3 regions of the Sphingobium lignivorans genome follow, and region 3 is predicted to be linked to each of the others. Evidence: predicted binding sites of a transcription regulator. Region 3 holds the regulator's gene; each other region holds the start of a gene.
The links. The regulator LexA, encoded in region 3, represses DNA repair genes until DNA is damaged. The targets are predictions, from matches to a motif close to GTTCCNCNCTTGTTCT.
Positions count from the first base shown of each region.

Region 1: HNP60_RS06580 (ATP-dependent helicase) is a predicted target of LexA. The motif match lies at 7,024-7,039, and genes of this name have one in related genera.
Region 2: HNP60_RS14065 (putative DNA modification/repair radical SAM protein) is a predicted target of LexA. The motif match lies at 6,285-6,300, and genes of this name have one in related genera.

Region 1 covers NZ_JACHKA010000001.1:1,428,276-1,437,845, reverse strand. The annotation lists gene HNP60_RS06605 (response regulator) at 1-307, opposite strand, end outside; gene HNP60_RS06600 (pseudouridine synthase) at 439-1,581, shown strand; gene rsmD (16S rRNA (guanine(966)-N(2))-methyltransferase RsmD) at 1,598-2,137, shown strand; gene HNP60_RS06590 (tetratricopeptide repeat protein) at 2,523-6,176, shown strand; gene HNP60_RS06585 (hypothetical protein) at 6,459-6,851, opposite strand; gene HNP60_RS06580 (ATP-dependent helicase) at 7,046-9,316, shown strand; gene HNP60_RS06575 (aspartyl/asparaginyl beta-hydroxylase domain-containing protein) at 9,316-9,570, shown strand, end outside.
Region 2 covers NZ_JACHKA010000001.1:3,054,404-3,063,973, reverse strand. The annotation lists gene HNP60_RS14090 (protein kinase domain-containing protein) at 1-2,629, opposite strand, end outside; gene HNP60_RS14085 (hypothetical protein) at 2,784-3,689, shown strand; gene HNP60_RS14080 (hypothetical protein) at 3,758-4,723, shown strand; gene HNP60_RS14075 (hypothetical protein) at 4,720-5,496, shown strand; gene HNP60_RS14070 (hypothetical protein) at 5,563-6,108, shown strand; gene HNP60_RS14065 (putative DNA modification/repair radical SAM protein) at 6,303-7,544, shown strand; gene HNP60_RS14060 (UdgX family uracil-DNA binding protein) at 7,541-8,989, shown strand; gene HNP60_RS14055 (cytochrome ubiquinol oxidase subunit I) at 9,127-9,570, shown strand, end outside.
Region 3 covers NZ_JACHKA010000001.1:2,558,838-2,568,407, reverse strand. The annotation lists gene gltX (glutamate--tRNA ligase) at 1-360, opposite strand, end outside; gene HNP60_RS11895 (ComEC/Rec2 family competence protein) at 411-2,495, shown strand; gene lexA (transcriptional repressor LexA) at 2,658-3,353, opposite strand; gene HNP60_RS11885 (methylated-DNA--[protein]-cysteine S-methyltransferase) at 3,545-4,072, shown strand; gene HNP60_RS11880 (bestrophin family protein) at 4,057-4,953, opposite strand; gene mgtA (magnesium-translocating P-type ATPase) at 5,001-7,544, opposite strand; gene HNP60_RS11870 (lysylphosphatidylglycerol synthase transmembrane domain-containing protein) at 7,541-8,536, opposite strand; gene HNP60_RS11865 (class I SAM-dependent methyltransferase) at 8,803-9,570, opposite strand, start outside.

The DNA of each region.
Region 1 (9,570 bases), 1.1 Mb from region 3:
CGATGCCCTGCCCCGCCGCTTCCTCCGGGCAGGTCGCGGTGGCGAAGAGCACCGCGATGCCCAACTCGCGCGCATGGCGGGCCAGCTCCACCCCGGAGCGGACGCCGCGCAGGCGAATGTCGGTAATCACCAGATCGATGCCGCCCTGGCCCAGGATGACCGTTGTCGCGTCGCGGAAGCGGTCCACCGTTGCGACGACTTCATAGCCCGCCTGCTGCAGCGCGTGCTCGGCATCGAATGCCAGCAGCGGCTCATCCTCGACGAGGAGGATGCGGCGTATCTGCTGCGCGCTCTTCGAGAAAAACATTGCCGCCTCATCCCGGTTGCGCCACTACCCAGGCCGACCCGCACAGGATCGCCGGCGCCTTTCGGCGCTAGGATGGCGCCCCGCGATTCGCCAGTGCAAGAGCGACACAGCAGATCGAAAAAGGACAAGGCATGGCCAACGCCACTGGACCAAGAGGGCCCCGGCGCCCGCCGCGCAATGGCGCGACCGGACCCGCAGGGGGACGGCGCCGCCCATCCGCCGATGGCCCGGACGCGCGCAAGCCCGCCCGGTCGGACAAGCCCCGCTCGGACAAGCCCCGCTCGGACGCCCGCCCGCCTGCCGGATCGGAAACCCGCCGGCCGGCCGACAAGGCCGAGGCACGCCCCGCCACCGGAAAGCCCGGCCAGCGCCCCGCCACTCGCAAGCCGGGCGCACGTCCCGCGACCGACAAGCCTGCTTTCTCCTCGTCCCGCCCGGCGCGGCCGCCGCGCGGCGCTGCCCGGCCCGCAGGCAAGCCGGGGGAGCGCAAGCCCCGTGACGGCGCCTCGGAAGGGGATCGCGCCGAGACTCGCACCGGCGATCACAAGGCCGATCACAAGGGCGATCGCATCGCCAAGCTGCTTGCCCGCGCCGGCATCGCCAGCCGCCGGGATATCGAGCGCATGATCGGCGAGGGCCGCATCGCGCTGGATGGCACGGTGCTCACCACGCCTGCCACCATCCTCACCTCGCTGCGCGGCGTCACCGTGGACGGCAATCCGGTGCAGGAGCCGACTCCCGCCCGCCTCTTCCTGTTCCACAAGCCCACCGGCCTGCTCACCACCGCGAAGGACCCGGCCGGCCGCCCGACCATCTATGACCGGCTGCCGAAGGACCTGCCGCGCGTCATGCCCGTCGGCCGGCTCGATCTCAACACGGAGGGGCTGCTGCTCCTCACCACCGATGGCGAGCTCAAGCGCCAGCTGGAGCTGCCCGCCACCGGCGTCGAGCGCACCTATCGCGCCCGCGTCTTCGGCGAGGTGAGCCAGGCGCAACTTGAGGATCTCATCGAGGGCGTGCAGATCGAGGGCATGCGCTACGGGCGCATCGATGCCAATCTGGAGCGCCGCACCGGCCGCAACCAGTGGGTCGAGATGACGCTGACCGAAGGCAAGAACCGCGAGGTGCGCCGCGTGCTGGAGCATCTCGGGCTGCGCGTCAGCCGCCTCATCCGCACGCGCTACGGCCCCTTCGTGCTCGGCGATTCTCAGCCCGGCGAGGTGGTGGAAGTGCGGCGGGTCGATCTCGTCAAGTTCCGCAAGACACTGGACTGAGCAGGGAGCCCCGCACATGAGGATCATTTCCGGGCAATGGCGCGGACGGCCGCTCGCCGCCCCCGCCGGCGAGGCCACGCGCCCCACGGCGGACCGCACGCGCGAGACCCTGTTCTCGATGCTCACCAGCCGCCTCGGCAGTTTCGAGGATCTGCGCGTGGGCGATTTCTTCGCCGGCTCCGGCGCGCTCGGGCTGGAAGCGCTCTCGCGCGGCGCCGCCGCCTGCCTCTTCGTGGAGCGGGACCGCGCAGCGATCGACGCGATCCGCGCCAACGCGGCGAAGCTCGGCCTCCCCCGGCCGGACATCCGCCAGGGCGACGTCCTCGCTCTCGGCCCCGCCCCCGCGCCGCTGGACGTCATCTTCATGGACCCGCCCTACGGCACCGGCGCCGGCGCCGTCGCGCTCGACAAGCTCTCCCGCTTCGGCTGGACCGGCCCCGGCACCTGGATCAGCATCGAAACCGCCCGCGACGAAACGCTGGACGTCAAAGGTTTCGACATCGACGCCGAACGCGTCGTCGGCAAGGCAAAGCTGCACCTGCTGCGAGCGGGGTGAGGGTCAGGCTAATTCGGGGGATCAGCCTGCGCAGACACATTCCGAAGCCCGAGCTGCGCACCCTATCCCGTCATTCACCACGTCGTCCCGGACTTGATCCGGGACCCCGCTGCCTTGAAGATCGGCGGGACCAGCCGGTTCTGGAAACCGGAAGAAGCGGGTTCCCGGATCGAGTCCGGGATGACAAAAAAATAGCTGAAAAGCTGGCTTCTGGATCCCTCAAAGTCCGCGAATTCATCCACGCCGCCCCCGCTTTCTGAGCCAGCGGCCAGGATCTGATAAAATGAGTAACGCCTGCTTCGCCCTCGTCGCGAAAACGCTCCCGCTGGACGTGGATTCTGCCTTTCGCGGCGCTATAGTGGGCCGAGGAAGAAATTGGGGGCTTATGAAACGTCTTTTCGCCGCACTCGTCGCCACGAGTGCGCTTACGAGCGTCGCATCCGCGGCGGATCAACCGGTCATTGGCCCGGCACCGGCCTGGGTGCGGCCCATAGCACCGCCATCGGCACCCGCGAAAGCTGACGATGCCCCGCTTCGTGTCCTGCTCTCCGACCAGCAGGTCGCCCTGGAGCCCGGACGGCGGACGATCTATTCGGCCATGTCGTTCAGGATCCAGAATCCCCAGGGGCTGGCGGCCGGCAACATCTCGCTGCCCTGGCGACCCGATACCGATGTCCTGACGGTCCACAAGCTTCTGATCCGGCGCGGAGACCAGGCCATCGATGTCCTCGAGTCGGGTCAGACCTTCACGGTCCTGCGGCGCGAGCAGAATCTGGAAAGCGCGACGCTCGATGGCATCCTCACCGCCAATATCCAGCCCGAGGGGCTGCAGGTGGGGGATACGCTCGAATTCGCCATGTCGGTCTCGTCGAGCGATCCGACGATGCAGGGCCATGTCGAGCTGATGGCCGGCGCCTGGGACGGCTTCCCGGTCGGGCGCGCTCATCTCCGCGTCCAGTGGCCGACCGGTCTTCCGGCACGCTTTCGTCAGACGGCCTCCCTGCCGGCTCTGAAACCAGTGAAGTCGGGCGACAAGCTGGTCATGGAATTCACGCTCGACAATATCGAGCCGATCATTCCGCCCAAGGGCGCGCCGGCGCGTTACCAGATCGGGCGCCTTGTCGAGGTGACGGATTTCGCATCCTGGGCGGATGTCGGCGCGCTCATGGCGCCTCTTTATGACAAGACGGCCGTGATTCCGTCCGAGGGTCCGCTCCGCAAGGAGCTGGAGCGGATCAAGGCTCTTTCTGCCGATCCCCGGGTCCGTGCGGAAGCCGCCCTCGCGCTCGTGCAGGACCGGGTGCGCTATGTCGCGCTGCTGATGGGGGATGGCGGCTATGTCCCCGCGGATGCGGAGACGACCTGGGCGCGCAGATATGGGGATTGCAAGGCCAAGACCGCGCTTCTCCTCGCGCTGCTGCACGGTCTGGGCATAGAGGCGGAGCCTGTTGCGGTCAGCACCATGTTCGGGGACGGCCTCGATGCGCGCCTGCCGATGCTCGGCCTGTTCAACCATGTGCTCGTCCGCGCCACTGTGGCCGGCAAGACTTACTGGCTGGACGGCACAAGGACCGGCGACACCAGCCTGGACAGGCTCATCGTGCCGAATGTCGGCTGGGGCCTGCCACTGGTCGCGAAGGATGCGGCGCTCGTCCGGATGGTGCCCGCACCGCTGGAGACGCCGACAAAGGACACATCCATCCGGATCGACGCCAGCGCCGGCATCTCGGTGCCCGCGCCGACAAGGATCGAGACGATCCTGCGCGGGGATGAAGCGATTGCCACCAGCATCGCGCTCGCGAACCTCTCCGGGGAAGCGCGCGACCGGGCGCTCCGGGACTATTGGAAGGGACAGCACGACTTCATCGATGTGAAGACGACAAGCGCCACCTTCGACCCGAAGACCGGCGAGCAGCGGGTTGTCATGGAGGGCCTGGCCAAGATGGACTGGTCGGGCGGCTCCTATGAGACCGACGATATGCGCGTGGGCTATCGCGCCGATTTCAGTCGAGATCCCGGCCCCGGCCACGATGCGCCCTTCGCCGTGCCCTATCCCTTCTTCCGTCGCACGAAGGAGACCATCATCCTTCCTCCCGAAAGCGGGGCGTTCAGGCCGGGGTCGGGACTGGAGGTCGACCAGACCATAGCGGGCATCGAGTATCGCCGGCACGCCACGCTTGAGGATAATGTCTTCACCATCGAGCGGACGGACCGCAGCGTCGCGCCCGAGTTCCCCGCGAAAGAGGCCGTGGCCGCCCAGGCGACGCTCCGCGCGCTCGCTGACCGGTCCGCCGTCCTGCGCAAGCCGATGGATTACGTGGCAAGCGAGAGCGAGATCGCGACCACCAGCGCGAACACGCCGTCCAGTGCCGCCGAATATCGCAGGCGCGTGAGGCTTTTCCTCGATCAGGGCATGCGCGAGGAAGCCGAAGCCGATTACGGCAAGCTCATCGAACTGGACCCGACGAACGTGTGGGCATGGTCGAACCGTGCCATCACCAGGATCCAGCTCGGGGATCTGGCCGGCGCGCAGGCTGACCTGGAGAAAGCGGCGTCGCTTGATCCGACCTATATTCAGCTGTTCATCGGGCGGGGCATGCTGGCCAATCTCGAACATCGGCCGAAGGACGCGGTCGATGCCTATACCAAGGCCCTCCAGATCGAGCCCGACAACAGCTACGCGCTAACGCAGCGCGGCGTCGCTTATGCTGCCCTTGGCGATCAGGACCGTGCAGTCGCGGATCGCATCGCGGGCGCCACCGCCTATATCTCGGAAAATCCTGAAGAAGCCGACCCGCTCATCGAGAGAGCCAATCTGATGATGGATCTTGGGCGCATCGATGAGGCCATCAGGGATTTCGAGAAAGCCCACGCCCTCGATCCCAAAAACGCCAGGGCCCTGTCGGGTCGTGGGCTCGCTTATGTCTGGAAGGGAGATTTCGACGCTGCTGTCCCTGATCTGGACGCCGCCCTGGCGATAAACCCGCGGAATGCGGCGGCGTTCCGGGGGCGCGGTCTCCTTGCTCAAAAGAAAGGGCGGTGGCGCGAGGCGATAGCGGCGTACACCACCTCTCTGGAGATCGCACCCGACAGCGCCTTTGCACTGGGGCAGCGAGGCCTGTGCGAGCAGGCGTCCGGCGACAAGGAAGCTGCCCTGCGCGATACCGCCGCGGCCATCAAGCTGCGCCCGGAATCGATCGATCTCTATCTGTTGCGCGCCAACATCCTGCGCTCCCTGGGCAAGCGGGAGGAGAGCCTTGCCGAGGCCGAGGCCCTCGTTGCTGCCAATCCCCACAACCCTCATGCGCATGTCACGGCCGCGAAGATCTACGCTGCTTTTCAAGACCCCCGGGCGATGCAGACCTATGAAAAGGCGATCGCGCTCAGGCCCGAAGCCTATATCTATCTCAATCGCAGCCAGAGCCGCCCCAAGACTGACGTGGCAGGCCGCCGGGCCGACCTTGAGGAAGCGCTCAGGCTGCAACCGGGCTTCGCCGAGGCCAGAGGGGCAATGGCGCAATTGCAGATCGACAGCGGAGACCTGGCCGGTGCGATTTCAACTTATTCCCTCGCCCTCGCCGAGGCGCCGGACAATCTTGACCTTCTGATGGGGCGCGGGATCGCTTACGCCCGGTCGGGCGACGCGGCGCGCGCCGACACCGACTTCAAGCGAGCACGAAGCAAGGCTTCGGATCAAACCGTGCTCAATAAACTGTGCTGGGACAAGGCAACAGCCGGCCAGGCGCTCGAGTCCGCGCTGGCCGATTGCGATGCGGCGCTCGCTCAGGCCCCCGATGAAGCCGCTTTCCTCGACAGCCGCGGCCTGGTGCTCCTGCGCCTGGGCCGGATCGATGAAGCGATCGCTACTTATGACAAGGTGCTGAAGGAATATCCTGATTTGCCATCCTCATTGTTCGGTCGGGCCGTCGCCTGGGCGCGCAAGGGTGATCGCGCGAAGTCGGACGCGGATGCGGCAGCGGCGCTCAGCATGGATCCCGATGTGCAGGCGCAATTCGAAGGTTATGGCGTGGTGCGATGAGCCTGCATTTGTGTCCACATCTCATGGAGCTCGATCCCACCAGAAAAAATTAAGATAACAATTTGATTTTTATAGATAATTCCAACCCGAATCATATGGCGCTGTTTCTGGCCAAAGAGCCAAAAAAACCCGGAAAATCGCCATTTCCGGGCGCCGCGAGAGTCATCGCTTTTATCTGTCCTAAAATGTCCGGAAATTCCCCCCGGCCCACGCGAAAACCCGCGACCGCCTCAAGGGACGGCGGCCGCGGGCTATCGATTCGCTCGGGTCGTTCGCGCCGGCTCAGCCGGGGTCGCGCTCACCCGGATTGCGGCAGCCGTCCTTCACTGTGCGCGAGCAGACGGGATACTCCTGCGGCGGCTGGGGCGCGGCCTGCTCCACCGGCTGGGGCGGCGCCATCTCGATCTGGCCCGGCGGGGGCGAAGTCGGGGTCGCGTTATAAGCTGAAGGCGGCGGCGGGGGCGGCGGCGGCGTGGCGCTGTCGGGCGTCGGCGTGGTTGCCGGCGGCATGGGTGCCGTCCCGTCCGCGGGCGGCGGCGGCGTCTGGCCCGGAGGCATGGGCTGCTGGGTCATCGGCTCGGTGGAGGGCTGCGCCGGCTGCATATCCTGCGCATGGACGGCAAGAGCCATCGTCGAGGCGGCGCCGAGGCCGGCAAGCAGAGTCAGAAAACGCATGGTGGCATCCTTTCCAGATTGATATCTTTTCGCGGTCGACATGCGGGTACCCCTGACAATCCGCGTGGAGACAAGGGGTTCCACCATCCGCCGTGCCCGTGCGGCGGCATGTCGCGGCGTCCCGGCCGGACAGTCGCCGGAATGCGGCGAAGCCCTTGCTCCGACTCATTTCGTTCCCTAGCTGTTCACCTGAGATGACAGTTCCCTCCCCCTCCCCGGCCGACCCGCCTTATCTGCAAGGGCTCAATGCCCCCCAGCGCGAGGCCGTGCTCACGACCGAGGGCCCGGTGCTGGTGCTTGCCGGCGCCGGCACGGGCAAGACGGCCGCGCTCACCGCGCGCCTCGCCCATCTGGTGGCGACCCGGCGCGCCTTCCCGTCCGAGATCCTTGCCGTCACCTTCACCAACAAGGCGGCGCGCGAGATGCGCGAGCGCGTCGGGCGGATGATCGGCCCGGCGGTGGAAGGCATGCCCTGGCTCGGCACCTTCCACAGCATCGGCGCGCGCATGCTTCGCCGCCATGCCGAGCTGGTGGGCCTGCAAAGCAACTTCACCATCCTCGATACGGACGACCAGCTGCGCCTGATGAAGCAGATCATCCAGGCCGCCGGCATAGACGAGAAGCGCTGGACCGCCCGCGCCCTCGCCGCGCTCATCGACCGGTGGAAGAACAAGGGCTTCACGCCGAAGGACGTCGATGCCGGCGAGAGCGAGGCCTTCGCCAATGGCAAGGGCGCGGAAATCTACGCCGCCTATCAGGATCGGCTGCGCGCCCTCAATGCCTGCGACTTCGGCGATCTGCTGCTGCACATGCTGACCCTGTTCCGCACGGACCGTGAGGTGCTGGAGCAGTATCAGCAGCGCTTCCGCTACATCATGGTGGACGAGTATCAGGACACCAACACCAGCCAGTATCTCTGGCTGCGGCTCCTCGCGCAGACCCGCAAGAACATCTGCTGCGTGGGCGACGATGACCAGAGCATCTACAGCTGGCGCGGCGCGGAAGTGGCGAACATCCTGCGTTTCGAGCGGGATTTCCCCGGCGCGGCGATCATCCGGCTGGAGCAGAATTACCGCTCGACACCCCATATCCTGGCCGCCGCGTCCGGCGTCATCGCGCAGAATGGCGGCCGGCTCGGCAAGACCTTGTGGACGCAGGCCGACGAGGGCGAGAAGCTGCGCGTCATCGGCGTGTGGGACGGGCCCGAGGAAGCCCGCCGCGTCGGCGACGAGATCGAAGGGCTGGAGCGGCAGGGCGTGCGGGCGGATGACATCGCCATCCTCGTGCGCGCGCAGTTCCAGACCCGCGAGTTCGAGGATCGCTTCATCCAGATCGGCATGCCTTATCGCATCGTGGGCGGCTATCGCTTCTACGAGCGGGCCGAGATCCGCGACGCGCTCGCTTATCTGCGCCTCGTCAACCAGCCTGCGGACGATCTCGCTTTCGAGCGGATCGTCAATGTGCCCAAGCGTGGCCTGGGCGACAAGGCGGTGGAGAAGGTCCATCGCCTCGCCCGCGCCGAGGGCGTGCCGCTGAGCCTCGCCGCGGCGCGGATCGTGGATAGCGACGAGCTGACGCCGCAGGCGCGCCGGGCGCTCGGCCGCTTCATCGGTGATCTTGCCCGCTGGCGCGATCTCGCCACCACCATGAACCATGCCGATCTTGCCCGGCAGATTCTGGATGAGAGCGGCTATACCGCGGTGCTCCAGGCGGAGCGCTCCACCGAGGCGTCCGGCCGGCTCGAGAACCTCCAGGAGCTGGCGCGCGCCATGGAGGATTATGAGACGCTCGGCGCCTTCCTCGAGCATGTCAGCCTCGTCATGGACAATGAGGGGGCGCAGGAGGAAGCGAAGGTCACCATCATGACCATCCATGCCGCCAAGGGGCTCGAATTCGACACTGTGTTCCTGGCCGGATGGGAAGATGGCCTGTTTCCCTCCCAGCGGTCGCTGGACGAGGGCGGGCTCTCGGCGCTGGAGGAAGAGCGGCGCCTTGCCTATGTGGCGATCACGCGGGCCCGGCGGCGCTGCTATATCCTCCATGCCGCCAACCGGCGGGTCTATGGCCAGTGGACCAGTTCCATTCCTTCCCGCTTCATCGGCGAGTTGCCGAAGGAGACAACGGACGTCGAAACCACCATGAGCGGCGGCGCGAGCCTGTGGCGCGCCAACTGGTCCGAGCGGGACGATCCTTTCGCGAATGTCGCCCGCGGCTCGGGTCGCGGCCCCGGCTGGCAGCGCGCGCAGGGCCAGTTCACGCGCGAGCCCACCCGCATCGTGGAAGCGCGGCAGAGCGCCGTCAGCCTTGGCAACAAGGGGCGGGATGATATCAGCGTCGGCATGCGCATCTTCCACCAGAAGTTCGGCTATGGCCGCGTCACCGCCATCGAGGGCAACAAGCTGGAGATCGATTTCGAGCAGGCCGGCGCCAAGCGCGTGCTCGACAGCTTCGTGAGCCTCGCCTGATGGCGACGGCGCAGCCGGGCGAGCGCGCCGTCGTCGAGGCCTTGCGGGCCGGGCGCGTGGCGGAAGCGCGCGCCATGCTTGCCGACATGGCCGATCCCCCGCCGATGCTGCTGGCCCATGCCTGCGCGCGTGCGGGCGATGTGGAAGGCGAGATCGCGGCGCTGGCGTCCATCCTCGCGCGTGAGCCGCGCCAGCTGCAGGCCCTGCTCGCCATGGGCGAGGCCCAGCAGAAGGCCGGCGACCGGCGCGCCGCC
Region 2 (9,570 bases), 500 kb from region 3:
GTGCCTCGGCCCGGTCGCCGGCGGCCAGCGCCACCTCGGCCAGGGCCAGGTCGAGATTGGCTGGCCAGTTCTGATCGCCGACCAGCTCGGAGACTTTGCGGCGGTCGATACCGGCGAGCAGCGGCCCGGCCTCGGCCGGCTTTCCGGCAGCGATGAGGCAATCGGCGAGAGCGGCCCGCACGCCCATGGAAAGCGCGGTCTCCGGCCCCGGCACGGCGCGGGCGGCCTGCGCGGCGGCACGGGCATTGGCGATGCCCGCCTCATGCAGCCCGGCGCGGCACTGGGACGTCGCCGTGTCCGCGCGCCCGGCAATGGCCTGGAAAGCGTTGGCGCCTTCATGCTCGGCTGAAGTGCGCCACACGCGCTCGCCATCGGCGGCCGCCTCGGCATAGCGCTCCAGAGTGCCGAGCGATTGCTGGCGCACCGCAAGCAGCTGCATGGTGCGGCGGTGACGGGTGCCGTAGCGCTTCTCCATCAGTGGCAGCAGCGCGGTGGCGGCCTCCACCACCTCGGCATGGCGCTTCTGGATCATCAGCGCCTGGATGAGATTGAGCCGGATGTTGAGCGCGTCCGGGCTTTCGGGCCCACTCAGCCGGGTGAATTCCTCGACGAGCGGACGGAACTGCCGCGCAGCCTCCTCGCCGTCGCCCATGCGGATCGCCATGAAGGCGACGCGCTGGCGCATGTTCAGCCGCTGCCGCAGCGTGAAGTCGTCCGGCAGGGTCTCGGCGATCTCCGAGGCGCGCCGGAAAGCGACGCCGGCAGCCGGCACATCCTCGGATGCCAGCGCGATCGAGCCTTCGGTCGAAGCGAGCCAGACCGCCGGGACGCCGCTGGCCGTGCCCAGCATCCCGCGTGCCTCGACGAGTAGTTTGCGGGCATTGGGCAGCAGGTTCGGGTCTCCGCTCAGCGCTTCCATCTCAGCGAGATGCAGCCGGGTGATCGCCTGTTCCTGCTGGCCCGCGTTTCCGGCACGGCCATAAGCCGCGTCCGCCTTGGCATATTCGACGCGGGCAGCGGCAAGGTCGGTGCGCTGGTCGAAGGCGCGCGCGAGCGCGGCATGCAGCCGCCCCGCGATCAGGGGCGCCGCGCGGAAGCGGATATCGATCTCGGCGCTGGCGCGGCGGGATGCCTCGGCGATCGTCTCCTCGGCGGAGGAGGCCTTGGCGGGATCGGCCCGGCCCAGAAGATCGTCGATGAGGAAGCTGTAGGAGGCTTCGGCGATCTCGCGCTGGTGCCGCGCCTCGTCCCGCTGCTCGGCGGCAATGAAGGCCGCGGCGGAGGTGCCGATGATGCCGACCGCCGCCGCCGCGCTGGCCGCGAGCACCCATGGCCGGCGAGCGCGCCGCCGCGTATCCTGCCGCGCCAGATCCTCGAAGCGCTGCGCTGCCGCCTCGGCCGCCGCTGCTTCCTGCCGCCGTTCCTCGATCCGCTCGAGCCGGTCTGCGAGCAGGGCGGCGGAGTCGATCCGCTCGGCGGGATTGCCGGCGGCTGCAGCCGCGATGTCCTCGCGCAGCAGCGGGTCCTCGATCTCGCGCTCCCAGCCGGGAGCCGGCACGCGGCCGAAATCGCCCACCGCGAGCTGGAACAGGATGAGGCCCATGGAATAGACGTCCGACTTGACCGTCGGCACGGAGCCCACCGCCAGTTCCGGCGCGCGATAGAAGGGCGTGCCGGATAGGCCCGGCTCGCCCGAGGCATCGGCGGGCTGCGGCGTGATGGCATAGGGGCTGAGCAGATCCTCGTCGACCACCTGTCCGCTGCCGAAATCGGCGAGGCGGACGCGCGCGTCGTTGCCGGCCGCCTCGATCAGGATATTGGCGGGCTTCACATCCTTGTGCAGCACGCCCACGTCATGCACTGCCGCCAGCGCCCGGGCACTGCGCGCGGCGATCTCGATGCGCCTGGCGAGCGGAATGGCCTTGAGATCGCCCGCCGCCCGGGCCCAGTCGATGAGGCTCATGCCGCTGTCGCGGCTCTCCAGAAAATAAGGCGCGGTCTCGAAATTCCATTCGAGCAGCGGGACGAATGGCCCGTCCGGCCCCAGCGCGGAAAGCAGCAGCCGGGCGACCATGGCCTCGCGCCGGAGTTGGCGCAGGCCATCGGGCGTGTCGGCGAACTTGAAGACGCGCGTCTCGCCGGTCTTCTCATGCCGGCTGCGCCAGACATCGTTCTCGGGCTTGTCGCCGAGCGGTTCGATCAGGCGCCATTGCGGCCGGCCGGGCACGATGTCGCCGGGCGTGAAGGCGAAACGTGGCGGCGCCGGCGTGGTCAGCGTCTCGACCGTGACCGGCGCGGTGAGCCGATAGCCGATGCGCGTGACCGTGGCGATCGCATCCTGGTTGCGCGGGCCGAGCGCGCGCCGCAGCTTGGCGATGGCCGTGGGGATGGAGCTTTCGACGACGTTGATGCCGTTCCACACCGTGTCGAGCAACTCGTCCTTGGAGACGATTTCGCCGGCGCGCAGGCAGAGTTCCAGCAGCAATTCGAGCGGCTTGGCCTCGAGCGTGACCGGCGCCCCGTCGACCAGCAGCGTCCAGCTCGCCTCGTCGAAGACGACCGTGCCGAATGTCCAACGCCGCCGCCGACGACGGCTCGTTTCAGGCCGTTCCCCGGCTCCTTCTTCCATGCTGCCCCCACATCACCATGACTTCAGAATATCTTGAGAATTCCATCAAGACGCCCGTCGCGCAACCCGCCATGTCCTTCATGTCCATCCGGCCGGGCGGATGGACCGCCAGCGATCGATCGGTCGCGCGCAGTCGGTGAAGGGGGACAGCGACATGAAGGGCAGGATACTGGGCTTCGATGCATCGACCGGGTCGGGAGCGATCACGAGCGAGAGTGGCGAGCGGTTTACGTTCGTCGCCGCGCAATGGCGGGGGCAGCAAGCCATTCAGAATGGCCTGACAGTCGACTTCGAGCCGATGTCGGGAGTCGCGACGGAGATCTATCCGGTGGGGAAGGGCCTTGAGGTGCCCGTCGACCTGTCGCACCTTGCTGCCTCGCCTGCCGTACAGAAGATCCGCGCGCTGGGGATGACGACGCTGGTCTTTCCGCTGGCAGCGCTGCTGCTGGTCGCGACCCTGCTGCCGATGGTGAGCACCATCCAGGGCAGTTTCTCGCTCTGGAGCCTCGGCACGCTGCAACGGCAAGTGAGCGCCAATCCGTTCCTCGGCAACGGCAATGTCGCGGGCGCCGAGCGTGCGCTGGCGGAACTCGATGCGCGGGAAGCCGCATTGCAGCGGCCCATGACCGGCTTCGGCGGCATGCCGATCGACAATGGTCCCGCCCTGCAGCGCGTCGCAGAAGCGCGCGCCAGCATGGAGGCCCGGCTGAGCGCCGCGCGCATGGCGAGGACGGCCAATGCCCTGCTCGGTCTGCGCTGGCTGGTGCCGCTGCTCGCCGCGCTGCTTTTGTGGTTCTGCTGGATGGGCAAGTCCACGCGGACGATCGCGCTCGTCACGGGCGGGGTCTCGATCGTCACGGCGATCGCCGTCTTCGCCTATCGGCAGTCGATCGTGACATTCGCCGGCGCGGGCGAGAACGCGATCGGGGCGATGGTCTCAGCCAATCTCGAAGCCGCGATCTCGGTGGCGATCGGCACATGGCTGATGGGCCTCATCGGCGTCGCGCTGGTGCTGGCCGCGCTTGGCATCGTTCGAAATCCGCTGGCGGCACGGGGCTGAGAGGCACGGGGCTGAACGGCGCGGCCGGGGTGGGCCGACAAATCTCACGCATGAAGGAGGACAGGATCGTGAAGCGACTCATTATGTGTTCGGCCATGGCGCTGACGCTCGCCGGATGCGGCGGCGGCGGCGACGGAGCGGAGGCCGGTGACGAGGCCGGCGCGGCGGGCCGCACGCTTTCGGGCAATGCCTCGGCCGAGGAAGTGGCGGAAGCGACCCGGGGCAATGTCTCCTGCCCGCCACGCATCGCCACACAGCGCCCGGCCGGCGCGCCGGTCGACGACGTGGTCGGCGTGCGCCCCGGCATGAGCTGGGACGAGGCGGCCAATGTCGTCCAGTGCGACAACCCGATGCTGGTCGTCACCGAGAATAGCTCGCGCAAATACCGGATCGAGACTCACGGCGCGAAGATCCGCCACGGGTTCGACGCGAAGTTCGCCGAGGCGCGGGTGGAGAAGACGGGGCAGGAGATCGTCCGCGAGATGCAGCGCAATGCGATGCGCCGCGCCAACAATGCCTATGAGGCGCCGCTCCAGCCGGGCCAGACCCGCTATTATGTCGGCACGATGGGCCTGCCGGGGCAGGAGCGGGTGATCTCGGTCGCGCGCGAGGAATATTATCCGGAGGGGCAATCGCCGACCGTCGCGAGCGTGGAGCAGGCGCTCATCGCCAAATATGGCACGCCCACCAGCCAGGCGGACAATGGTCCCCGCCGCTCGCTCTCCTGGAAATATGATCCGACCGGGCGCCTCGTGACGGAAACGTCGCCGCTCTACCACAGCTGCTCCCTCAATCCCTCGCCCGATTCCGGCACCAGCCTTTCCCCCGATTGCGGGGTGACGGTGGCGGCCGACATCCGGCGCTCCACCGACAATCCGGGGCTGGCGCACAGCCTTGCGGTGGCGTCGCAGAACGGCGCGGCCGGCTATGCCGCCATCGAGAATACCGAGCAGGCCCTGGCGCGTGCCGATCAGGAGCGGCAGGCCAGCGAATTGCAGCAGGCCGATCAGGGCGCCGCGAGGCCCAAGCTGTGAGCGGGGGTATCACGCACCGCCGGGCGTTCCTGCCGGCGCTGGCCCCGCTCGCCCTGCTCGCCGCCTGCTCGGTGGTCGAGTCCGGGAGCGACAACCAGACCGATCCCTCCGCTGCGCCGGCCGGGGGCGATGCCTTGTCCTCGCCAGTCGCAGGAGCATCCCCGACGGATGCCGCGACACCCCCGGCGCCGCCCGTGCCGGCCGAGATCGCCGCGCGCACGGGCGAGCTGACCGCGCCGGACGATTTCGCGATGGTGATGCTCTATTACAGCCTCACCGGCCTGCAGCCGCCCATCGACAAATGGGTGGAGGATGACATGAGCGTGCGCACCGCGGCGCCCGCCGACAAGGCCGCCGCGCGGGACGCGGTTCGCGCCCGGTTCGCGTCCGGCCTGCAGTCGGTCAAGGATGTCGGGCGGCTTCGCATCACGTCGAATGCCAATCTGAGCGATTATGATCCGAGCTATGGCGAATATAGCGTGCGTGTCTTCGCGCCCAGTTCGTCGCTCATCTTCAATCGCTCGGGCGAGCGCATCCATGTGAAGTTCGACAATGCGCAGGCCGCGCAGCGCTGGAGCGTCCCGACGACCGAGGCTCAGTCCATCCGGGATCGCATCCAGTACCCGTCCGCCGTTGCCGTGGATGCGCTGCTGCAGATCACCGGCGCCGCGCCGGAACGGGACGGCGGCACGATCCGCACGCGCGTGATCTCCTACGAACTCAAGAACAACAATTCGGGCACCACCATTGCCCGCGTGACGGTGCCGCAATGAGGCCCGGCATGGGTCCGGGACACGGCCAGCCGGCCGAGCGGGAGATGGAAGTGGAGGAAAGGGCGGATGATATCCTTCTTCAATGTGAGCGTGGATGATTTCGAGCTGTGGCGGGAGCATGGCGCCGCCGCGGGGGTGAAGACCTGGAGCGAGAGCCGTGTGAGCGGCAGCGGCGGCCACAACAACACGCCCGTCAACATCAGCACCCATGTCACGACGCGCAACGAGTTCTTCCTTGTCGACGGCGGCAAGGAAGCGGCGATCTCGCTGACCGGCGCCGTGCCCTTGCGGGACGGGCAGTCCGCCAGCGTGGTCTATGTCAGACGCCGGGGCACGACGAGCGGCTATCCCGTGCTGTTCAGGAACCACGCGAGCAATGACGAGCGCGTCTATAACGGCGTCATCGATGTGGCGGGCGGCAACGGGTGCGGCATGCTGATCCTCGCCGTGCTGGTCGGCGGCGGTCTGGGCTATCTCCTGGGCGGCGAGCTTCTGCTCTTTCTTGGCGCGATCGGCCTCCTGACGGTCGTCATCATGCGCAATCTGAAGCTGCGGGCGACGAACAAGCAGATGATCCATGATGCCCGCGCGCTGATCGGCGCGAGCAGCTGAGCGATCCCATCCACGCCACCGGGACGACGGCGCGCGGGCCCCGTCCATGGCGGGCGAGGAGAGGGGGAATGCCGGGCGAGAACCAACCTCGCCCGGCATTTTTTGTTCCGGTCGCCCGACAGCCGGTCGCCCCGGCGGCACGACCCGTCAACTTCCGGCTTGCTCCCTGAGCGGACGGAACATATAAGGAACAAATGGCCCGTCTATCCCTCGCCGAGCGGCTCGAAATCCTGGCGGACGCGGCAAAATATGATGCGTCCTGCGCCTCGTCCGGCACGAGCAAGCGGAACAGTCGGGACGGGAAGGGGCTGGGCTCGACGGAAGGGATGGGCATTTGCCATGCCTATGCGCCCGACGGCCGCTGCATCTCGCTGCTCAAGATCCTGCTGACCAATCACTGCATCTTCGATTGCCATTATTGCGTGAACCGCAAGAGCTCGAATGTGCGCCGGGCCCGGTTCACGCCGCGCGAAGTGGTGGACCTGACGCTCAGCTTCTATCGGCGCAATTATATTGAAGGCCTGTTTCTCTCCTCCGGCATCGTTCGCTCTTCCAGCCACACGATGGAGCAGCTGATCGAAGTGGCGCGGTCCCTGCGGGAGGATCACGCGTTTCGCGGCTACATCCATCTCAAGACGATCCCGGAAGCCGATCCGCAGCTGGTCGAGCGCGCGGGCCTGTGGGCGGACCGGGTGTCGATCAATGTCGAGCTGCCTACCGACGCAGGGCTGGCGAGGCTCGCGCCGGACAAGGACAGCGGGCAGATCGAGAGCGCGATCGGCCGCATCGGCGATGCCATCGTCGAGGCGAAGGATGCGCGCAAGCGCTTCCGCCATGCGCCGCGCTTCGCGCCTGCCGGCCAGTCCACGCAGATGATCGTCGGCGCGGACGGCGCGAGCGACAGCCAGATCATCGGCCGGGCGAACGGCCTTTATGATCGGTTCGGGCTGCGCCGCGTCTATTATTCCGCTTTCAGCCCCATTCCGGATGCCAGCGCCGTGCTGCCGCTCCGACGGCCGCCGCTGATGCGCGAGCATCGGCTGTACCAGTCGGACTGGCTGGTGCGTTTCTACGGTTTCTCGGCCACCGAGGTGCAGCAGGCGACCGACGCGGAAGGCATGCTGGCGCTCGATATCGATCCGAAGCTGGCATGGGCGCTGAAACATCGGGAAAGCTTCCCGATCGACATCAATCTGGCCACGCGCGAGCAGCTGCTGCGCGTCCCGGGGCTGGGCACGCGCGCGGTGGCGGCCATCCTGCAGGCGCGCCGGCATCATCGGCTGCGGCTCGAGGATCTGGGGCGCCTCACGCGTTCGATTGCCCGGCTGCGCCCCTTCATCGTCACGGCCGACTGGCGGCCGGCCTCGATCACGGACAGCGTCGATCTTCGCGCGCGTCTCGCCCCGCCGCCGCGTCAGATGGAGCTGTTCGGTTGACCGCGCGGCCCGGCGCCACCAGCCGGCAGCATTGCATTCTCGTCGAGCGGCCCGATGACCTGGAAGCCTGGCGCGAACAGGCGCGGGCGCTGGCTGCGGCCGGCGTGGTGCCCGAGCATGTCATATGGTCCTTGCAGTCCTCCGGCGCGGCCGATCTGTTCGGGGGCGCCGCAGCGCCCGCCGCCTGCCTTCCATCACCGGCGGCGCCCCTTGCCGTGCGCGCGAACGAAGCCTTTCTCGGGCTCGCGGAGAGCGTGATCCGGCATCGCGATCCGGCCCGTTTCGCCTTGCTCTATCGCCTGCTCTGGCGGCTGCAGGGAGATCGCCGGCTGATGGAAAAGCCGGCCGATTCCGATGTTCATTGCGCCATGGCCATGGGCCGGCAGGTCCGGCGGGACATCCACAAGATGCGCGCATTCGTGCGGTTCCGGGCCGTGACGGAGCCGGACGGGGGCGATCGCTACATCGCCTGGTTCGAGCCGGAGCATCATGTGGTGCGCGCCAATGCCCGCTTCTTTCTTGATCGCTTCGCCAGTCAGCGCTGGTCGATCCTCACGCCCGACCTCTGCCTCCACTGGGATGGCGAGTCACTGGTCGAGGCACCGGGGGCCGACCCGCGCGATGCGCCCCGGGAGGATGCCACGGAGGATCTCTGGCAGCGTTATTATGCGTCGATCTTCAATCCCGCGCGCCTGAAGGTCGGCATGATGGTGAAGGAGATGCCGCGCCGCTACTGGAAGAATTTGCCCGAGGCGCAATTGATCCCGCAGCTCATCGCCGGTGCGCAGGCGCGCGAAGCGGCCATGGTGGCGCAGGGCGCCGATCCCTTTCCGGCCGCGCCGCCCGAGACGCTGGAGGAGATCGCGCAGGGGATCGCCGCCTGCCGCCGCTGCCCCATCGGCTGCAACGGCACGCGCGCCGTGCCGGGGGAGGGGCCGGCACGGGCGCGGCTTCTGATCGTGGGCGAGCAGCCCGGGGATAGCGAGGAGTGCGCCGGCCGGCCCTTTGTCGGGCCGGCGGGGCAGCTTCTCGATCGCCATCTCCGGCAGGCGGGGCTCGATCGCGCATCGATCCGGCTGACCAACGCGGTGAAGCATTTCAGGTTCGAGCCGCGCGGCAAGCGGCGCATTCACCAGACGCCCACGGCGGGGCAGATCGACCTCTGCCGCTGGTGGCTGGAGGCGGAGCGGCGGCTCGTGAAGCCGGACATGGTCCTTGCGCTGGGTGCCAGTGCGGGACGGGCCCTGCTGGGCCGCGCGCCGCGGCTGGCCGACGAGCGCGGCACGGCGATGCGTCTGGCGGACGGCGCCGGCCTCTGGCTGACGGTCCATCCCAGTTATCTGCTTCGACTCGAGGGCGCCGCGCGGGACCGGGAAGAGGCGCGCTTTCAGGATGATTTGGCCCGATTGCGCATCATGCTGGAAGAGCCGGCCGCCACGCCCTGAGAACCGGTCCTGCCCGGGCGCGAAATCGGGAAATCGCCCGGAATTCTCCTTCTCCTCCTTGCCCCGAGGTGCTAGGGGGCCGCCATCGACACGTCCCGATGCTGGCAGGCCAGCGCTTTTATGTCTGGGGTGATGCTATGTTTGCCGAGGTCGACGCGGTCCTGCTGGCGCGCATTCAGTTCGCTTTCACAGTGAGCTTCCACTTCATCTTTCCGGCCTTCTCCATCGGGCTCGCAAGCTATCTCGCGGTGCTCGAAGGCTTGTGGCTGAAGACCGGCAAGGCCGTCTATCTCGACCTGTTTCGCTACTGGCTCAAGATCTTCGCCATCACCTTCGCGATGGGCGTGGTCTCCGGCATCGTCATGTCCTACCAGTTCGGCACCAACTGGTCGGTCTTTTCGGATGTGGCGGGCCCGGTCATCGGGCCGCTCATGGCCTATGAGGTGCTCACCGCCTTCTTCCTGGAAGCCGGCTTCCTCGGCGTGATGCTGTTCGGCATGAACCGCGTCGGCAGGAAGCTGCATTTCTTCGCCACGGTCATGGTGGCGCTGGGCACGTTCGTGTCCGCTTTCTGGATCCTC
Region 3 (9,570 bases):
CGTCGCGAAGCATTTATAGGCGTGACCGGCCGCCAGCATCTGCTGCGCGACTTCGGCGTGGCGATGGAGGCGAGCGAACTGGAAGACAGGCTCTTCATCGCCCTCCAGGCCCAGCCAGCCCAGCCCGTCGAAGATCGCCTCGATCGCCTGCTCGGTAGAGCGGGCGCGGTCGGTATCCTCGATCCGCAGCAGGAATCGGCCGCCATGATGCCGGGCGAAGAGATAATTGAACAGCGCGGTGCGGGCGCCGCCAATATGCAGGAAACCCGTGGGCGAGGGGGCGAAGCGGGTGACGACCTTGCTCGTTGTTTTCAAACCGTCCGTCACGCTATGCTCAGCTCCAGGGGGGAAGGGGTCCATTGAACGAGCACGCCCCTAGCACGGCTTTTTCCAGTCGACAAATCCCGCTGTTGCACCGCAGCAGCGCTGCTGTCTCACGCCTGCGCACATGGGTGGAGGCATGGCTGGAGGATGAGCGCGCCCAACTGCCCTTGTGGTGTCCGGTCGCACTGGGAGCGGGCATCTGCGCGTGGTTTGCCCTGCCGACATCGCTGCATTGGGTCGCCTGGGTCGTCGGCTGGCTGGGCTTCGCGATGGCGGTCGGGATGCTGGGCCGGGGCGGGCGGCTGGCGCCGACACTTGCGACGGGCGCCATGCTGCTGGCGGCGGGCTGCCTGCTGATATGGGCCAAGGCGCTGCTGATGGGCGCCATGCCGCTCGCCCGGCCGGCCATGGTGGAGCTGAACGCGCGCGTGACGGGGGTCGAGTCGCTGCTCTCGCGCGGGCTCGTCCGGCTCGATCTCGCGCCGCTCGACCGGCCGGACCTGCCCCGGCGTATTCGCGTGAACGCGGAACCTGCGCAATTGCCCCAAAGCCCGGGGCGGGGCGATGTCGTCGCGCTGCGCACGCGGCTGATGCCGCCGGCACCTTCCGCCGTGCCCGGCGCCTATGATTTTGCCGAGCGGGCTTATTTCGCGGGGATCGGCGCGTCCGGCCGGGTGATCGGGACGGTCCGCAGGGTCAGCGGGGGCGACAGCGGGCCCGGCGCGCGGGCGCGGATGGCCGCGCACATCGCCGAGCGCCTTCCCGGCGGCGAAGGCGCGATCGCCGTGACGCTGGCGACCGGGGACCGCACGCGCATCAGCGAGGCGGACGCGGAAGCGATGCGCCGCAGCGGCCTCGCGCATCTGCTCTCGATCAGCGGCCTCCATGTCTCCGCGCTCATCGGCGGCGTGATGCTCGTGGCAATGCGACTGCTCGCCCTCTCGCCGGGACTGGCGCTGCGATGGCCGATCCTCCTCGTGGCCGCGTGCCTCGGCGGGGTGGCGGGAATCGCTTACACCCTGTTCACCGGCGCGGAAGTGCCGACGGTCCGCTCGTGCATCGCGGCGCTGCTCGTCATTTGCGGGCTGGCGCTGGGGCGCGAGGCGATCAGCCTGCGCATGATCGCGGTCGGCGCCCTCATCGTCATGCTCTTCTGGCCGGAGAGCGTGCCGGGCCCCAGCTTCCAGATGAGCTTCGCCGCCGTCACCGCGATCGTCGCGCTTTACGAATATCCGCCGGCGCGGGCCTTCTTCGCGCGGCGGGAGGAAGCGCGCTGGCGGCGCCTCCTGCGCCATCTGGGCGCGCTGCTCGCTACCGGGCTCGTCGTCGAGATTGTGCTCACGCCGATCGCTTTCGCGCATTTTCATCGCGCCGGCCTGCTTGGCGCGCTGGCGAACATGATCGCCATTCCGCTGACGAGCTTCGTCATCATGCCCTTCGAGGCGCTCGCGCTGATGCTGGACATCGTCGGCCTCGGCAGGCCGGCCTGGTGGATCGTGGAAGCGGCGCTGGCACTGTTGCTGGCGCTCGCGCATTTCGTGGCGGACCAGCCCTTCGCCACGATGGTCCGGCCGACATCGGGGAATTTCGCCTTCGCGCTGGCGATGATCGGCTTCATCTGGCTGATGCTCTGGCGCAGTCGGGTCCGCTGGCTGGGCGCGCCGGCCGCGGTGATCGGCCTCGCGTTCACGCTGGCCGCGCCCGCGCCCGACGTGCTGGTCACCGCGGACGGGCGGCATGTGGCCCTGCGCGTGGCGAACGGGGAAATGGCCCTGCTGCGCGACCGCGCTGGGGACTATGTGCGCACCACCCTTGCCGAGGCGGCGGGCTATGAAGGCGCATTCGCCGTGCTGGCCGACACCGGCGAGGCGGCCTGTTCGCGGGACCTGTGCGAAGTGACGCTCCGGCGCGCCGATGCCGAGTCCGTCCGGCTGCTGATGACCCGGTCCAGCCTGCGCGTGCCGTGGCAGGCGCTCGTCGCTGCCTGTGCCCGGGCGGACGTCGCCATTGCCGATCGCAGGCTGCCCAATGCCTGCCTGCCCCGCTGGGCAAAGCTCGACCGGCCGGTGCTGGCGGCGATGGGCGGCGCGATGATCTCCTTGCGGGACCGAAGGATCATTGGCGGGCGCGATCCCCGGGACGAGCATCCCTGGATCATCCGCGACAGATGACCGGCATTTTCCGGGGGCGGGCCGGCGCGCCTCGTCGGGGTCCCGACCGCAGACGCGGCTGGATCCCGGGTGAGGAACGCAGCGCAGCGCCGGGGGCCGTCCGTTACCGGTCCGTCGTCCGCGCCGGTTCAGCGAGGACGCCGCCCCCGCCAGATGCCGCGGTCAATTATAACGGCGCAGCAGACCCGCGAGCCTGCCCTGCACCCGCACCTGATCCGCATCATAGACTTGCGGATCATAATCGCGATTGGCGGGCGCCAGCCGAACCTTGCGGCCTTCGGGCTGGAAATATTTGAGTGTCGCCTCGTTCTCGTCGATCAGCGCGACGACGATCTGGCCCGGCCGGGCGGTGTCCGCGCGCTGGATCAGCGCGAAATCGCCATCGAGGATGCCGGCCTCGATCATGGAATCGCCGGACACTTCGAGCGCATAATGATCGCCTGATCCGAGCAGTGCGGCGGGCACGGACAACATGGTCTGCCCTTCCATCGCCTCGATCGGCACACCGGCGGCGATGCGCCCATGGAGCGGAATCTCCACCACGTCATTGGCGGCGATCGTCGACGCGGCGAGCGGGGCAGGGGTGGGCTTGCGAAGCGGGACCACATTCGCGCCCGGCGCGGCATGGGCGCTCGACGACAGGCTGTCCGGCAGCTTGACGATCTCCAGCGCCCGCGCCCGATTGGGCAGGCGGCGAATGAAGCCGCGCTCCTCGAGCGCGCTGATCAGCCGATGGATGCCCGACTTCGACTTGAGGTCCAGCGCTTCCTTCATTTCCTCGAAGCTGGGCGAGACGCCGCCCTGGTCGAGATGCTGCTTGATATAGCTTAGCAGTTGCTGTTGCTTGGCGGTCAGCATGGCATGGCCCTGAAAGTTGGAACGGACAGTGAACGTTTAGGAAACGAATGGCGCTAAGTCAAGCAACCTTCCCGATCGCGCCCGATGACGATGCCTGGTGGCGCCTTCGCCGGTGCGGTTTGAACGCAAGCTGCGGGATGTGCGCGCGCGCCCGTGCCTTTATGGCGGCATTTCCATGACAGGAGCCCGGCATGAGTTACGCAGTCCGCACCATGAATTCGCCGCTCGGCGTGCTCACTTTGCTCGCGAGCGAGCGTGGCCTTTCGGCGGTCCTCTGGGAGAATGACGATCCGGCGCGGGTGAAGCGCGGGCCACGCGTGGAGGCGGGCGATCATCCGATGCTCGACGAGGCGGCGCGCCAGCTGGGTGGCTATTTCGACGGCACGCGCCAGCGCTTCGATCTTCCGCTCGATTTCGAGGGGACGGATTTCCAGAAGCAGGTCTGGACGGCGCTGCTCGCAATCCCGTTCGGCGAGACGCGCAGCTATGCGGATATCGCCCGCGCGATCGGTCGGCCCAGCGCAGTGCGCGCGGTGGGCGCGGCCAATGGCAGGAACCCCATCTCCATCGTGGCGCCCTGCCATCGCGTGGTCGGGGCCGATGGCGCGCTGACGGGATTTGCCGGCGGCCTTGCGGCCAAGCGCTTCCTGCTGGCGCTGGAAGGCATGGCCGTCCCCGTCGATGCCATGGAGGGCGGGCTCTTTCAGGTCAGGATGTAGCGCTGCGGCTCCAGCGGCGGGGGCAGGTCTGCCTCGCCCAGCAACGCCAGCAGCTCGCGCTCCACGGTGCGCGTGATGGCATCGATCGGCAAGTCGTTGGGTTCAAGGCCGAAGGGATCCTCGAGTTGGTCGGCCAGCGCATCGAGGCCGAAGAATGTGTAGCTCGCCAGCAGCACGGGAAGCAGCGTCCACCAGCCGAGCATCCCGGCCAGCGCGAAAGGCAGCAGCAGGCAGAAGATGTAGGTCGTGCGGTGCAGGACCAGCGAGTAAGTGAAGGGGATCGGCGTCGTGACGATCCGCTCGCACCCGGCCTGGACCTGGCTGAGCGCGACGAGCTGCCCCTCCAGCAGCGAATGGTGGATGGACGTGATCTTTCGGCTCGCGGCAAGTTCGAGGCAATGCCGGCCCGCCTGCTGCAGCACGGCATCGGTCGGGTTGGGGGAGGTCGTCCACGATCCCTCGCCGCAATGGGCGCGAATGACGGCAGGCTCGTCATTGCCGCGCAGCCGGGCGGCGAGCCCTGCCGTGAAGCCGCAGAGATAACGCAGCAGCACCGCCCGGTCCGCCTCGTCCAGCGTGCCGCTCTGGCGGGCGAAGGACCGGCAGGCGATGACCAGCGCGCCCCACAGCTTGCGCGCCTCCCACCAGCGATCATAGCAGGCGCCGTTGCGGAAGCTCATGAAGATCGAGAGCGAGATGCCGATCAGCGCGAAGGGAATGCCCCTGATCTGCGCGAACAGGCCCGGCCAGGTGAGCGCGGCCAGAACGGCGCAGACGCAGACCACCGCGATGATGGACAGGCGACCGAGGATCTGCACCAGGATGGTGCCGTGAAGCGCGAAGAGTATCTCGCGCAGGCCGGGTTTGGAGCGAACGATCACGCGCCAGCCTTTTCCTGCCGGGGCGGTCTAGTCAAGGCCGCTCTGCGTCAGGCCTGCTTCTCGCGTCGGGGGAAGAACAGGCGCTTGGTGACTTCTGTCGCCAGCGCATAGCAGGCTACGATAGCGATGCTGAAGCCCATGATCCGGGCGGACGGTCGCTCGAAACCGAACAGGCCGTCGAGACCGGGCACGAACGGCAGGATGAGCCCGACCGCGATCATGACCAGCGTCGTGCGGAGCAACAGGCCCCCGGGCCGGCTCTTCCAGCTCAGCCGCCGCGTGCGCAGGACCAGCACGACGACCAGTTCCGTGAGCAGGGAAATCACGAACCAGACGGTCTGGAAAGTCGCCGCGTCCGTCCGGAATATCCAGAGCAGCGCACCGAAGGTCAGCAGATCGAAAACCGAGCTGACGAGACCGAACACGATCATGAAGGCCTGAACATTCCGGATGCTCCAGCGCTGCGGCACCTCGAGATGCTCGGGGTCGACATTGTCGCTGGAAATCGCGATCGAGGGAATGTCGGACAGGAAATTGTTGAGCAGGATCTGCTTGGGAAGCAGCGGCAGGAACGGCAGCAAAGGCGTGGCGAGCGCCATGCTCACCATGTTGCCGAAATTGGCGCTCGTGGTGATCGAGATATATTTGAGCGTGTTGGCGAAGGTATGGCGGCCATCAACGATGCCCTGGCGCAGCACATTCAGATCCTGCTGCAGGAGCACGATGTCGGCGCTCTCACGCGCGACATCGACGGCCTGATCCACCGAAATCCCGACATCGGCGAGGCGCAGGGCAGGGGCATCGTTGATGCCGTCACCCATGTAGCCGACGGCATGTCCCGCCTTTTGCAGGGCATGGATTATCTGCTCCTTCTGCTGCGGATCGATCTCGGCGAACACCGCGACCTGCCCGGCGCGATGACACAGGGCCTCGCTCGACATGCCGGCGATCTCGTCGCCGGTCAGCACGGCGGTGGCATCGAGCCCCACCTGGGCCGCGACATGGGCGGCAACGTGCCGGTTGTCGCCACTGATCATCTTGGTGGTGATGCCCAGGTCCCGCAGATCGCGGATGGTCCGCTCCACACCCTCCTTGGGAGGATCGAGGAACAGCAGCAGGCCAATGAGTGTGAGATCGGCCTCATCCTCGTGAGTCACCCGGTCATGGCCGGTGCTGAACTGCCGCTCGGCCACAGCCAGCACGCGGAAACCGGCCTTTCCCTTCTCCTCGAACAGAGCTTCTATCCGGCGCCTGTCCTCGTCGAGCAGGGGACGGTCCGTACCGCGCTCCCGGAGGCGGCCGGAGACGGCGAGCATTTCCGCAAAGGCGCCCTTGGTGACCATGCGGGACTGGCCCGGCGCGCCTTTTTCCTCGACCAGGATGCTGAGCCGCCGCCGGCTGAAATCATAAGGGATCTCGTCGAGCTTGCGCCAGGCCTCGCTCGAAAGATGCACGGCCGGCGCGGCCTCCACGATCGCTTCGTCCAGCGGGTTGGCGATCCCGGTCTCGAAGCAGGCATTGAGGAATGCCGCCTGCAGAACCTGTGTCGAGGGCACGCCCTCCAGATCGACCGCTGCCTCCAGCCTGACCTTGCCGCTGGTGAGCGTGCCGGTCTTGTCGGTGCAGAGAATATCCATGCTGCCCAGATTCTCGATCGCGTCCAGTCGCCGGACGATCACGCCGCGCGCGGCCAGATGACGCGCGCCCTTGGCGAGCGTGACGCTGATGATCGCCGGCAGCAGCTCCGGCGACAGACCGACCGCCAGCGCGACCGCGAACAGCAGGGACTCCACGAACGGGCGGTCCATCAGCTGGTTCACGGTCAACACCGCGAGCACCATGACGATCATCACGCGGACAAGCATCATGCCGAAGGTCCGCACGCCCCGTTCGAACTCCGTCTCCTCGTCAGCGGCACCGATCCGGCTGGTGATCTGGCCGAATGCGGTGCGCGACCCGGTCTGGACGACCAGCATCCTCGCGGTGCCGCTGCGCAGGGACGAGCCGGCGAACAGGGCATTGGTGCGCTCGCCCATCGCCGCCGCCGCGGGGAGCACGCAGGGCGCCTTCTCCACAGGGAGCGACTCCCCGGTCAGGGCGGCCTGATTGACGAGGCAATCCTGTGCGGCGATCAGCAGGCCATCGGCAGGCACCATGTTGCCAGCCGACAGCAGCACGATGTCGCCGGGCACGATCTCGCGCGTCGGGATCTCGATTTCCTGTCCGTCACGCAGCACGCGGGCTTTGAGCGCCAGCCGGTCCCGCAGCGCGGCAACGGCTTTCGATGCCCGATATTCCTGGAGGAAGCTCAGCAGGCAGCTTCCGCTCACGATCAGCAGGATGATGGTCGCGTCGAGCCACTCGCGCAGCACCATCGAAACCATCGCGCCGAAGACGAGGATCAGCACCAGCGGGCTTTTGAACTGCCTCGCCAGCAACCGCAGGGCAGGGAATGAACGCGCCTCCTCGATCGCGTTCGGCCCGTCCGCCTCCAGCCGGGCCGCGGCCTCGCCGGACTCGAGCCCCGCTGGCGTGCTGTGCAAAGCCGTGAGCGCCTGCTCGCCGGACATGCTCCAGAAGCCCTCAATCATTGCCGCTCCCTTTTCCCGTGCCATCCTGGCCGCATCAGGACCAGGCCTGGCAACAGGGGAAGCCAGAGCGTGAGGCCGCGCAGGAGAAGCGTAGACGTCAAGGCCGCCTCGACCGGAACGCCGAGAGACGCCATCATGGCCGTCGAGCTGGCCTCGAAGCTACCCAATCCCAGCGGAATGGGCGCCAGCGTGGCCGCGATCGACCCGGCCATGAGAGCCAGAAAGGCAGTGGCCGGATCCCAGGCCATGCCCAGCGCCCGCATGCAGACGGCAAGCGTCGCCGCATCGGCCAGAAAGACGCCGCCATTCAGCAGGGACACCCGGACCAGCAGGCGCCGATCGCCGACGAGGTCCACCGGCGCCTCGCCGATGGTGGTGAGGATCGAGCGGACCGGACCCACTCGCTCCAGCCAGGGCGGCAGGGGCTGGCTGCCACGATGCCGCAGCCACAGGGCCAGCAGGGGAATGGCAAGGGCGACGAGAAGGAAAGTCGTGACCAGCCCGGACAGCAGCGGCGTCGCGCGATGATGCAGCCAGAGAACCAGCAGCATGGCCAGCGCAAGCACCATGTAAGCGAGATAATAGCCGATCATGGAGATGAGCAGCGTCGCGGCCGCCGCCCCCCGCGGCGCGCCCAGCGCCATGAGGCGATCGACCAGCAGCACATGGCCACCCAGGCCCGCGCCTGGCAGGGCCTGGTCGGCGAACAGCTTGGAGATCGAGACTGGCAGCAGGACATGCAGCTTCCGGCGCAATCCCGCGCGGAGCAGGACGAGTTTCCAGCTCAGCGCAACCATCACATAAGTGGAAACCTGAAGGCCGAGGCCGACCAGAAGCCAGAGCGGCTGAGCCTGCCGCACCAGAATCGCGAAATGCTCAAGGTCCGTGAGATGGCGCACGAGCAGGCCGGCGGCCCCGACGCCAACCGTGATGGCAAGCCATCGTCCGATCCGACGGCTGCGCGAGACTGGACTTGCCTCCTGCTGTGCCATGACTGCCCCGTTCCGGACTCCTCTCCCGCTGCGAAGGGGTGGAGCCGTCCATCAGGAATGAGCCCGTCGGGCCGGCAGTTCAAGAACGCTGTGCGCAGCGGTGATATCGGCGGCGGCCGATCTGCGCCGCGATGTGATCTCCATGATCCGGCGTCCCGGAAGGCGCCGGAGCCATGCGCTCATTCCCCATCGACCTGGGATACGTCTTCGGCCTTCGGGACGACATCGCCTCGCTCGAGATCAAGCCCTGAGGTTCCGTGCGATCCTCACCGTTCCGCCACGCCGATAAGGGCGGTCGAGGGGATGGGCAGGATTGGGCGATCAGCCGCCCGATCCCGCACCTCGGCGACCACCGCGGCCTTCTCGACATCGTCCAGACTGGTCCAGTCGGGCGACATGCCGAACAGCGTATCGGGGGCATCGAGCGCCGCCACGTCCAGCCGATAATTATGCGTCACAGCCTCGATACAGGGATCGCGATAGCCGGCAGCGACGAGGGCGCGGGCGAAATCGTCCGGATCGCTGAGCGCCTGGACGGCTTCGGGCATGGCCATGCCCGGCCGCTCCGGGAACAGCTTCTGCCGGATCTCGCCCAGCAGGAGGAACGTCGCCGCGCCCCGGGACTGCCATGTGGCGACCACGCCATGCCCGCCGGGCCGCGTCACCCGGGCCATTTCCGCAAGGCCCTTGCGCCAGTCGGGAAACATGATGACGCCGAAGATCGAAAAGACGGCATCGAACTGCGCGTCCGGCAGGTCCAGCGCCTGCCCGTCCATCACGCGCGCCTCGACATTGGGCAGGCCGGCGGCGGCAATGCACTCCACCATGCCGGGGGAGAAATCGGTCGCCAGCACCTGCGCACCGCTGCGCGCGGCGGCGAGAGCGAGCGCGCCGGTGCCGGCCGCGACATCGAGCACGCGGCTCCCGGGCGTCAGGGGCAGCCGCGCCAGCGCGTCCTCCGCAAAGAGCGCCGTGAAAGGATGGGCGGTCTGCTGATAATGGCGCGCCGCATTGTCCCAATGGTCCGGATTCTC